Linked DNA regions of Prochlorococcus marinus str. NATL2A. The protein of the gene in region 1 binds, or shares a complex with, the protein of each later gene. Links are inferred from orthologs where the notes say so. Each region holds a gene or a part of one and is shown on either strand. Other genes may lie near its edges.

The links.
Region 2: the proteins of rodA (region 1) and mrdA are in contact, whole or in part, in a crystal structure (PDB 6PL5), measured with the Thermus thermophilus proteins. The link is inferred for Prochlorococcus marinus str. NATL2A from one-to-one orthologs. Residues at the interface, in WP_223903423.1 of Thermus thermophilus: Phe161, Val165, Phe168, Val169, Leu172, Pro198, Tyr199, Glu202, Tyr211, Arg212, Asp213, Gln220, Val221, Gln223, Ser224, Ile226, Ala227, Ile228, Gly229, Ser230, Gly266, Phe267, Val270, Leu274, Tyr277, Gly278, Leu281, Phe285, Leu289, Arg297; in WP_223903432.1 of Thermus thermophilus: Arg4, Ile5, His6, Leu8, Ala9, Phe12, Ala15, Leu16, Leu19, Gly20, Arg22, Ala23, Trp24, Leu26, Gln27, Val28, Tyr31, Tyr34, Leu36, Leu43, Thr45, Asp47, Lys156, Gln157, Gly158, Ser160, Val184, Leu201, Glu202.

Annotation. Positions count from the first base shown.
Region 1 is NC_007335.2:1,638,907-1,644,721, reverse strand. Bases 1,748-4,617 are described here. They hold rodA (rod shape-determining protein RodA), read left to right. Parts: upstream 1,748-2,480; coding sequence 2,481-3,755; downstream 3,756-4,617. Other genes in these bases: PMN2A_RS09015 (sensor histidine kinase), read left to right, coding at 4,149-4,617; PMN2A_RS09025 (Mrp/NBP35 family ATP-binding protein), read left to right, coding at 1,748-2,471. In the rest of the region: PMN2A_RS09035 (hypothetical protein), read left to right, coding at 1-147; hemF (oxygen-dependent coproporphyrinogen oxidase), read right to left, coding at 159-1,205; more of PMN2A_RS09025, read left to right, coding at 1,386-1,747; more of PMN2A_RS09015, read left to right, coding at 4,618-5,534; psaD (photosystem I reaction center subunit II), read left to right, coding at 5,637-5,815. UniProt on the Escherichia coli protein: Peptidoglycan polymerase that is essential for cell wall elongation. Also required for the maintenance of the rod cell shape. Functions probably in conjunction with the penicillin-binding protein 2 (mrdA).
Region 2 is NC_007335.2:44,629-49,229, forward strand. What follows is about bases 1,629-4,589. They hold mrdA (penicillin-binding protein 2), read left to right. Parts: upstream 1,629-2,174; coding sequence 2,175-4,004; downstream 4,005-4,589. Other genes in these bases: PMN2A_RS00230 (hypothetical protein), read left to right, coding at 1,629-1,761; PMN2A_RS00235 (hypothetical protein), read left to right, coding at 1,778-2,152; PMN2A_RS00245 (NADPH-dependent FMN reductase), read right to left, coding at 4,013-4,537; PMN2A_RS00250 (diflavin flavoprotein), read right to left, coding at 4,588-4,589. Also shown: PMN2A_RS00220 (hypothetical protein), read right to left, coding at 1-52; PMN2A_RS00225 (hypothetical protein), read right to left, coding at 524-841; more of PMN2A_RS00230, read left to right, coding at 1,150-1,628; more of PMN2A_RS00250, read right to left, coding at 4,590-4,601. UniProt on the Escherichia coli protein: Catalyzes cross-linking of the peptidoglycan cell wall. Responsible for the determination of the rod shape of the cell. Is probably required for lateral peptidoglycan synthesis and maintenance of the correct diameter during lateral and centripetal growth.

The sequences.
Region 1 (5,815 bases):
GCTCCAAGAAGACAAATAAGGGTTCTTGAAATCGGGAAATTAGAGGGTTTATTAGAACAAAATCTCAGAAATTTAAAAACTAGGCAAAAAACAATAAAGCTTCTTGCAACTGAAATAGTTCAGGCTTTTTTAAATGGAATAATCTAGAAGTTCAGTATCTAATCTAATGCTTGATGAGTTAAACACCTCTTTTCCAGAGATTTATCTGTAAACCAATCTTGAGGCTTAGTAAATAAATCTGTTAATAGAGCCTCACGTGAATTTTCTTCTGGCTTATATCCATACTCCCATCTTGCTAAGGGAGGTAATGACATCAATATTGACTCCGTTCTTCCATTCGTTTGTAATCCAAAAATGGTTCCTCTATCCCATACTAAATTGAACTCAGCATATCTACCTCGCCTATAAAGTTGAAAGTCTCTTTCTTTGGTTGAAAAACTTTGATTTTTTCGCTTTTTTATTATTGGCTCATAGGAGGGCAGAAATGCCTGCCCGCATGCTTTGGCAAGTGAAAAAAGATTTTCCCAATTCAAAGAATATTCCCCTAGCTCTTTTGCGATTTTAGAGGCCTTCCCATTTGCATTTTGTCCTTTATAAAGCAAGCCGGATCCGTCTTGATAGTCATAAAAGATACCTCCAACTCCTCTAGTCTCATTTCTATGTTTTAGGAAGAAATATTCGTCACACCAAGGTTTGAAAACCTTATGTAGATCTTTGTCAATTGTGTCACATGCATTTTTATGGCATGAGTGAAAGTGACGCGTGTCAGATAGATATGGATAGAAAGGTGTTAAATCAGCCCCTCCCCCAAACCACCAAACAGGCCCTGCTTCGAAATATCTGTAATTAAGATGAACAGTAGGTATGTAAGGACTTTTGGGGTGAAGAACCATTGAGGTTCCTGTCGCAAACCAAGAGTGACCTTTTGCTTCTGGTCTTTGGCTAATGATTGAGGGTGGAAGTTCATTGCCATGTACTTCAGAAAAATTCACCCCTCCCTGCTCAAAGATTTGTCCATCTTTCAAGACTCTTGAGCGTCCACCACCACCCTCTGGTCTCTCCCAAGATTCTTCTAGGAATTTGCCTTCACCATCAATAGTCTCTAAGCCAGCGCAAATTTCATCTTGAAGCTCTAAAACAAGCTTTTTTGCTCGAGCTCTTGAATTGTTTGCCGGTAAATTGGCTTTATCTTGTGAGGAGGACAAAATTAATTGTATTTTGCTTTCTTTAAAAAAATACTTTCAAATGATGCACATTTCACACCAATATTGGAAAAGTTTGTATTGCGAATAGTTTTTACTTATTACTAAAGGCAATATCATTGGATCATGAGGTGGAATATGTGCCGAATTTTTTACTATCATCAAATGTAATAGAAATTAAGAATGCAAACCAACGATAAGGTTTTAAAAGCGTTTCATTCAGTCAAGGATGTCGGAAGTGAACGATCTATTGTGGAACTCGGATGGCTTGAAGTAGTTTCAGTAAAGCCACCGAAAATTGTTGTAAGACTAAATCTCCCTAATTTTGCGATAGCTCAAAGAGGTCAGATGGCAGTTGATATTAGGGAAAGCATTAAGTCATTGGAAGATATAGAAGAAGTACAAATAGAGATAGGTGATTCATCTCCATCTAAAGAGTCTCCTATTGGTCAAGCTGGCCACGGTAGTCAATCTCAGGGATTAACTGCAATACCAAAAGTGAAAAATGTTATCGCTATAAGTAGCGGTAAAGGTGGGGTTGGTAAAAGTACGGTTGCCGTGAATTTGGCTTGTGCTCTAAGTCAAAAAGGTTTTAAGGTTGGCTTGCTTGATGCTGATATTTATGGGCCAAATACGCCGTATATGCTTGGCGTTAGCGAAATAACTCCTGAAGTCAGTGGGTCGGGTGCTGAGCAAAAGATTATTCCCATTGAAACTTGTGGAATTGGAATGGTTTCAATGGGATTATTAATTGATCAAAATCAGCCAGTAATTTGGCGTGGCCCTATGCTTAATGGAATTATTCGACAATTTTTATATCAAGCTTCTTGGGGTGAACGTGATTTTTTAATAGTAGATCTTCCCCCAGGAACTGGAGATGCCCAACTTTCTTTGGCCCAGGCAGTTCCCATGGCAGGTGTGATAATAGTTACAACTCCACAAAATGTATCCCTTCAAGACTCAAGAAGGGGCTTGGCAATGTTTAAACAAATGAATATTCCAGTACTTGGAGTGATAGAAAATATGACCTATTTTATCCCTCCAGATCAGCCACAAAAATCATACAAGATTTTTGGTTCAGGAGGAGGTAGTCAATTAGCTAAAGAGAATAATGTCCCTTTACTCTCTCAAATACCAATAGAGACAGATACTTTTTCAGGCACAGGTAAGGATCTACCTGTCGTTCATACATCTAGAGATTCAATAACAGCAAAAGTATTTTTAGAACTTGCTGGAACTTTGTGTAATGCATTATCTGTTAAACAGTGATTTAAATTAATGATGGGTTTTGGTCGCAATAAAATATCTTCTTTTAAAATAGTAAGAAACAAAAAGATTTGGAGAGATATAGATTTAGTAATTTGGATCGTGCCTTTTATTTTAGTACATTTATCTTGTTTTTTAATTGCGAGCACTCAGAGAAATCTTGGAATTACAGATTGGTATCAACATGCAATTATTGCTTATATAGGTACATTAATTATTTATTTTTTAGCTCAAGTTCCTTTGCAAGATTTACGAAAATATACTCTAACAATATATTTTTTGACTATTTCAACACTTTTATATGTGAATTTTAGTGGTACTTCTGCCTTGGGAGCAAAAAGATGGTTGAGCTTTGCTGGCTTATATATTCAACCCTCTGAGTTTGCAAAATTAACCTTAATACTTGTCTTGGCTTCTATCTTAGATCAAAAAAGGTTTTCAGATTTATCCCATTTAATGAAACCTTTATTCGTTTCCTTTTTGCCTTGGATTTTGGTTTTTATACAACCTGATCTTGGTACATCTCTTGTTTTTGGAGCCATACTTCTTGGAATGTTGTATTGGGCGGGGATGCCATATGAGTGGGCATTTATTATTTTGGCTACTTTGGTTACGGGATTACTTGCATACGTATATCAATTTGGACTTTTTATTTGGATCCCAATCATTGGTTTTTTGTCTTATAAGTCTCTGCCACATCAAAAAAAATTACTAACTTTATTAGTTGTCTTTTTTCATTCATTAATAGCGAAAATCTCTCCTTGGATTTGGGAATCTGTTTTAAGAGATTACCAAAAAGATCGACTAATCCTTTTTCTTAATCCTAGCCAAGATCCTTTAGGTGGTGGATATCACATGCTTCAAAGCAAAATAGGCATTGGATCTGGAGGATTGCTGGGATCAGGTCTGATGCAAGGTCAATTAACTAAATTAAAATTTATTCCAGAGCAACATACAGATTTCATTTTTAGTGCTCTTGGAGAAGAGACAGGCTTTTTAGGAACTTTATTGGTCTCATTTTTATTTTTTATTCTAATCTTGCGATTAATAAAGATAGCTATTGATGCGCGTACTGATTTTGAATCATTGATTGTGATTGGAATAACTTCAATGTTTATCTTTCAAATTATGGTCAATATATTTATGACTATTGGCCTAGGCCCTGTGACTGGAATCCCTTTACCTTTTATGAGCTATGGAAGAACTGCGTTATTTGTCAATTTTATTAGTCTGGGCTTTTGTTTATCAGTGTCTAGACGAGGTCAGTCAGTAAGAAGAAATCTTTGACTAGATACTTTTGCTTAGGTGTTTTTCTAAACGCATTTATTTAGTCAATATAGAGCCTTTAGTATCATTAGGGTTAATACCAATACCATCTTGAGGTTAAGTTTTTTTGTCTATGTAAAGGAAGGAATCCTCACTTTCAGATCAAACATTAGCTTCATTGAATTAGTTAATATTGAAAAGTAAGTTTTTAAGATTCATTTCTCCTTATTAAATCTTTACTCATAGACAAATTAGCTCCTATGAACTTAGTTTTCTAAAGAGATTTTAATTAACTTTTAATTAGGCAACTAAGCAAACCTCACGAGTTTTAACTCTACATTTTATGCTTTTTCATCCTTTAAAATCTAATCAATCAAATGGATTTAAAGGTTTGCATGAGGTTTTTAGGTTCTCGTGAGCACGCCTCTAGTAACTATTAAAGCCTTACAAAGAAGAATGGCTGAGGGTGTTCCTCATGCCACAAGCAGTGAATCCGCAGTAAGGAGAATGTGGTGGGCAGCTCTTGATACTCTTCAGTCAGACATTTTGTTGCCAATGAACCTTACAAGAGGTTTGTGGTTGTCTTCTCCGTTGCCTGCACTCTACGAACCTAAATTACTCAAGAAATTTCAAGGATGGGTGTGGGCACCAAAGGACTTGTTAAATATTTCAAACCCTTCTATGGGGATGTTGCCTCCAAGTAAATCGGCTTCGATGGATTTCCACAATGATTCTGCAGGCTATGAGCGCTTGTCTCTTCTTGAGGAAGATGGAAATGATCCATTACTAATAGTTATTACTCCTGAAATTCAAATAGCTTTGGCTCTGGAAGGTAAATCGCATGAGAGAAAATTATTAATGCGAAGTGATCCCGAGACTCTAAGTGATCTTTTGACACTACTTGATAATAGATTGAATACAGAGAATGTTGAACAAGCAAATAATCTCCGAAATGCACTTGGTGAGATGGGACAGCTAAAAACAAATGATGATTTATCTAAAGTATTTTGGCCTCTATTATCTCAACGTCTAGCAGATATTGCACCAAGTCTAAATATTCAAACTTTGCCAGACAATTTAATTAATGATCACAAATCTAGTTCAAAAAATAGTGAAATTTCCTTGCTAGAGGCATTAACTCATGAAATCAGAACTCCGCTGGCGACAATAAGAACCTTAATAAGATCTCTTTTAAGAAAGCAAGATTTACCTCAAGTAGTTGAAACGCGTTTGAAGCAAATAGATATTGAATGTACGGAACAAATTGATCGTTTTGGTTTGATTTTTAATGCAGTGGAGCTAGAGAGAAGCAAGCCTAAACAAACAAATTTAGCTTTAACCGATTTAGGGCAAATGCTCACAATGCTTTCTCCCGTGTGGAGAAGTCAGTTAGAGCGAAAAGGCTTGACACTTATTCTTGATATCACACAGGATTTACCAAAAGTTTTGAGTGACTCAGAAGGACTTGAATTAATGTTGACAGGTCTTATTGACAGAAACAGTCGTGGATTACAAGTGGGTGGAGAATTAACTTTGAAATTAAGGCCAGCTGGACAGAGACTAAAGCTTCAGATTTTAACCCATCTTACAGCTACTACTCATTCTGGATTATCAGAAAGTGTTTCCAATGAAGAAATTGGACCAGTACTCAGTTGGAATCCAGCTACAGGTAATTTGCAACTTAGTCAGGCTGCAACACAAAGACTTTTGAAAAGCCTTGGTGGACGTCTGACAAATAGGCGAGACAGTGGAATGACGATATTTTTTCCTGTTTCTGAATCAAAAGAACTTGATCTTTAAGGTTAATGTTGACGCGTGTGAAGTTGACGTCTAATGAGTCAAAAGGCACAAAATAAAGTGCTAATTTAAAAATATAAAGAAAAAGTTGATTTAATTGAAAGCATGACCGAAGTATTACCTGGAACACTTCCAAAGCACATTGGTAGCACTGGTGGGTTATTGAACTCCGCTGAAACCGAAGAAAAATATGCAATTACATGGACAAGTAAAACTTCTGGGGTCTTTGAACTTCCAACAGGAGGAGCTGCAGTCATGCACGAGGGTGATAATCTCATGTACTT
Region 2 (4,601 bases), 1.6 Mb from region 1 along the record:
CTTTGCCTTTTCTACTGCACTTTTTTTTGTCTGTTTTATTCTCTTCGGTCATTTGTAAATTAGTTAATTCCTTAAATTAATTGATTTGTTGGTGAATTTATTTCAATAATTGTCGTGAATACCGTTCTCATTACTTGTTTTGGATTTTGCTTTTTCTAAATCAAAATAAGCACAAAAAACCGCCCCATTCTGAACAAGACGGTTTTTTTAAGATCAGGCACAAGTGTTTCCTTGTTTCCACTGCGCAGGATCTCAACTCTTCACAGTTATATATTTACTAAGCTAATGAAAAACTCAAATATTAGAAGGCTGGTCTATCTTGTGGCACATGTCACAATTTGCAAAAGTAGTCATTAAAAAACACCCTGCTTACAATAAGTCGGGTGCTTTATTTAACAGAACGATTGTGTGAGGAGTTGTCCTGTTAATTTCTTTCTACTCTAATGAGGACTTTTTGTCACTACTAAAAAACAAAATGATTTAGATCATGAGATTTAATTGTTTTGTGACTTGCAAGATTAATTTATTCTTCTGCGTTCTCAAACTGTTTTGCTAATCTAAAACCTTTTCTGAGAATTAAATAGATTCCATATAAACCAGCAATTAACGGAAGAACTATGAGAGGGTTTGGGCTATAACTAGAGTAATCTTTTACACCATCGACGTATTCGATCCCTGAGCATTTCAAGTAAAGAAAACTTGTGAATACAATTCCCCAGCCAATAATTGAGAGAATCCCTCCTTTTTTGTCACCTTCATAAAATCTATCTAAACCCCATCCCCAACCAATAGCAAGGATCACTCCTCTTGTGACAGCATTTTTCTCTTGCTTACGTAGCATTGTTTTTGTTTGAGTATGTTCGCAATGAACATAACTGAATAATTGTTATTTTGCACAAACTGATTTAAGAAGATACTTGTTATTATAAGAATTTGGGTATCGTTTGCTAGAAAATTAGTTTGAAATTATGCGAATTAGAATCCCTGTCAAATAAAAAATAGAGAATTAGATTGGAAGTGATCAAAATAAATTCTATCTGTACCTTTTGAAGTTAGATCAATTTGAGGATTCCTAAGTTGAGCAATCTTGTTCGGGGGGGTGGTCTATTTCAAAAAAAAAAGATAACTTAGTTCAATGGCCTATTACTTTTGACAGTTGCACATCAGACTGATTCGCATTTAAGCAGACGGCTGCAGAAGGATAGTATTACTATCTCAGGAAAGGTTATTTACATTAATCCTTTTCTCTATTGGAGACGCTTTGACAACAATACTGACAGATGGTTGAGAGAGCCTGGTCAATTAACAGAGGAGCAGATTAATCTCAATAGAGCTCGTTTTTATCCTGAGGTCGAGTGGACTTTTCTTAGAGACGAAGAGCGGGTTATTAAAGACGCGGCAGTTGAAATGTTTTTAAAAACGCTTGAATTAATAAGTACTTTTCACCCTCATCTTACTGCAGGGCAATTATTAGAAGTAGAGAGAAAAATGGCAGTAACTAAAAAAAAGTCTTTTGAACGTTGGGTAGAAAAATCTTTTAGGAAAAAAATTAATCAAGCTTCAAAAGAGCGCAATAGATTTGCTAGAGAACGTTTGATAAGAGGTTGGAAAGAATGGTTAACTCTTGAAACTACTCATCAAGCTTTTTTGCCATTCGCAGCAATAATTGTGATGTCAATCTTTGCTGGTTGGTCCATAGGTATTTCTAATAATAGTTGTACACCTTACTTTCCAACGACAGAAACAGGTATTCTTAAGTAGCACTAATAAAGCCATTATGGCTAAAGATCAATTAAGGGATTTCCATTTATTTGCAATGGAGTCTGCTTTGCCATTTGGTATGGGCATTATTAAAAATGTGAAAACTGGTGGATTTCAAAAAATAATGGATGTAATTAAATTAAAAGATCCATTTTCAGAATTCCAGGCTGATGGCGAAACCTCGGCTAAGAAAGTGAGGGATAAGATTGACCAATTGATTCCTGGCTTAGGTTATCCGGTTGTTTCAGTTGATGTAACTGTTGAAGAGAATTATCCTGATTATGAAAGTAATGATAATGATTCTTTGGTTTCAACTTTAAACAGAATTGATAGTGATCTAGATCAATTGAGACGTATGATTAGTAATGACTCATTAAATATACATGATTAGTCAATATTCTTGATTTTTAGAGATGAAGAAGAAAGAAAAATTACATCTAAGTTCTAAAAAGCATGTAGGTGCTTTTAATCAGCCTCTAATTTTCTTTTTGTTTATTTGTTTAATCTTTTCAGTGACAGTTGGGCGTCTTTTTTGGATACAAATAATTAGGGGATCATATTATAAAAAACTTTCAGAGGAAAATAGAGTCAAGCTAATTGCTAATCCACCAATACGAGGAAGATTATTAGATCGTAATGGTGTGGTTCTTGCCGATAATAAACTCTTTTACTCATTAGCTATTCAACCTAGACTTCTAACTAAAAGTGAATGGATTGATCTAAGAAACTCTTTATCTGATTTGTTAAATGTTTCTACTGATCAATTAGAAATTGCATTTAATAGAAGTAATTATGACACTCCTTATAAAAAAGTACTATTAACTGATTTATCGGTGGAGCAGGTTATTAGGTTTAAAGAACAAGAGAATAATTTGTATGGTGCTCAAATTGATATTGGTTTAATTAGAAACTATCCATATAAGTCTTTAGCTGCACATGCTTTGGGTTATACACAGTTGATAACTCAGGACGAGTTTTCTAAGCTTTCAGACAGAGGTTATAAACTATCTGATCGAATTGGACGGAAAGGTATAGAGGCCGCTTTTGAATCTCAATTGAGAGGTGCATGGGGTGGTGAAATGCTTGAGATTGATTCAATAGGTACGGTTCAACGCAGTCTAGGTTTAAAGTTACCAAAAGCTGGTAGGGATATCAAATTAACTCTTGATCTAGAGCTACAACTTACTGCAGAAAAAGTTTTATCTGACAAAATTGCTGGAGCAATAGTAGCTATTGATCCCTATACAGGAGCAATAAGAGCAATTGCTAGTCAACCTACTTTCGACCTTAATTTTTTTTCTCAGCCTTTTACGAATAAACAATATAACGATCTTTTTTTGTCATCAAATCTTCCTCTTCTGAGTAGAGCATTTAATGCATACGATCCAGGAAGTACGTGGAAGCCCATAACTGCTATAGCAGGGATGGAGAGTGGTAAATTTCCTGCTAATAAAAAATTAAATACGGTTCCTTGTATCACTTATGGGAGTCATTGTTTTCCAGAATATAATAAAAGAGGTTTTGGTTGGATTGGATATGAAGATGCATTTAGAGTCTCCAGTAATACTTTTTTTTATCAAGTTGGGGTTGGTTCTGGTTCGAAAGCTTTATATGATGCGGCAACTAAACTTGGCTTTGACAATTACACTGGCATAGAAACTTTTATAGATGAAAATAAAGGCTTAGTAGGGAACAAGAAATGGGCTGCTGAGGGTCGTGGGTGGGGAAATCCTGGAGAAACTCCTTGGATCGTAGAGGATATGGCTAGTGCATCTATTGGTCAATCTGTTGTTTTAGTTACTCCATTGCAATTAGCACGAGCATATGCAGTTTTTGCAAATGGTGGTTATTTGATTACTCCTCATTTAGTTGATGCCAATATAAACTGGAGATCAGAGAAATATTTAAGAAAAGTTGACATAGAAGACAAAACACTTGAAACAATTCGTCGTGGGCTTCGTAAAGTTGTAACTAGTGGTACTGGTATGGGAATAAATCTAGATCATTCTATTCTTCCTCCCGTCGCTGGTAAAACTGGAACAGCAGAAGATAGTAGTGGAGGTTCTGATCATGCATGGTTTGCTGGATTTGCACCTTATGATTCTGGGGAAATAGTTATTGTTGCTTTTGCTCAGAATACTCCTGGTGGTGGTTCAGTACATGCTCTCCCTATGGCAAGAGAAGTGCTACGTGCTTGGTATGAGCAAAAATCTAAAAATGAGTTAATTAGAAGTAAAGATTAGATATTGAATTAATTAGGATGATTTAGTTGTAGTAGTTGATTTAGAATGGCGTTGATTGATTTATCCTCAGCAACTTTTGATTTATTCGTAGCTAATTGACGACCTAAGACTAAAGCCCCAAGGTGGGTTAATTGAATACGCATCGAAAGTAATAACTCCATACATCCTCCTCCTGAAAAACTTGCAATTGCAATTGGGCGTTCGTTGAATAAACTTCGAAAATCTGTTCCTTGCACAGACAGCCAAGCTATTGCATTTGTAAGAATTGGAGGAATTGAGCCGTTATATTCTGGTGCACAAATGACCCAGTGTGAGTGGCTCTCCATTTCAGTATTGATTAACTTTAGATTTTCTGGTGCTTTATCTTTTGAATTATTACGTGGATTAAATATAGGCAAATCATTTTTTGAATCTGTCAAATCAAGTAATTCGCATGAGTAATTTAGTTCTTTGCCTGCGACTAGAAATCTTTTTGCTAATTTGAGATTTTCACCATTACTAGCAGCTATAACAAGAAGCTTTTTATTAGACATTGTGAATTAACAGGGAAGTGTAAATGGATGATGTCATTTTTGTAATGGATCTAGTAGTTCGCTC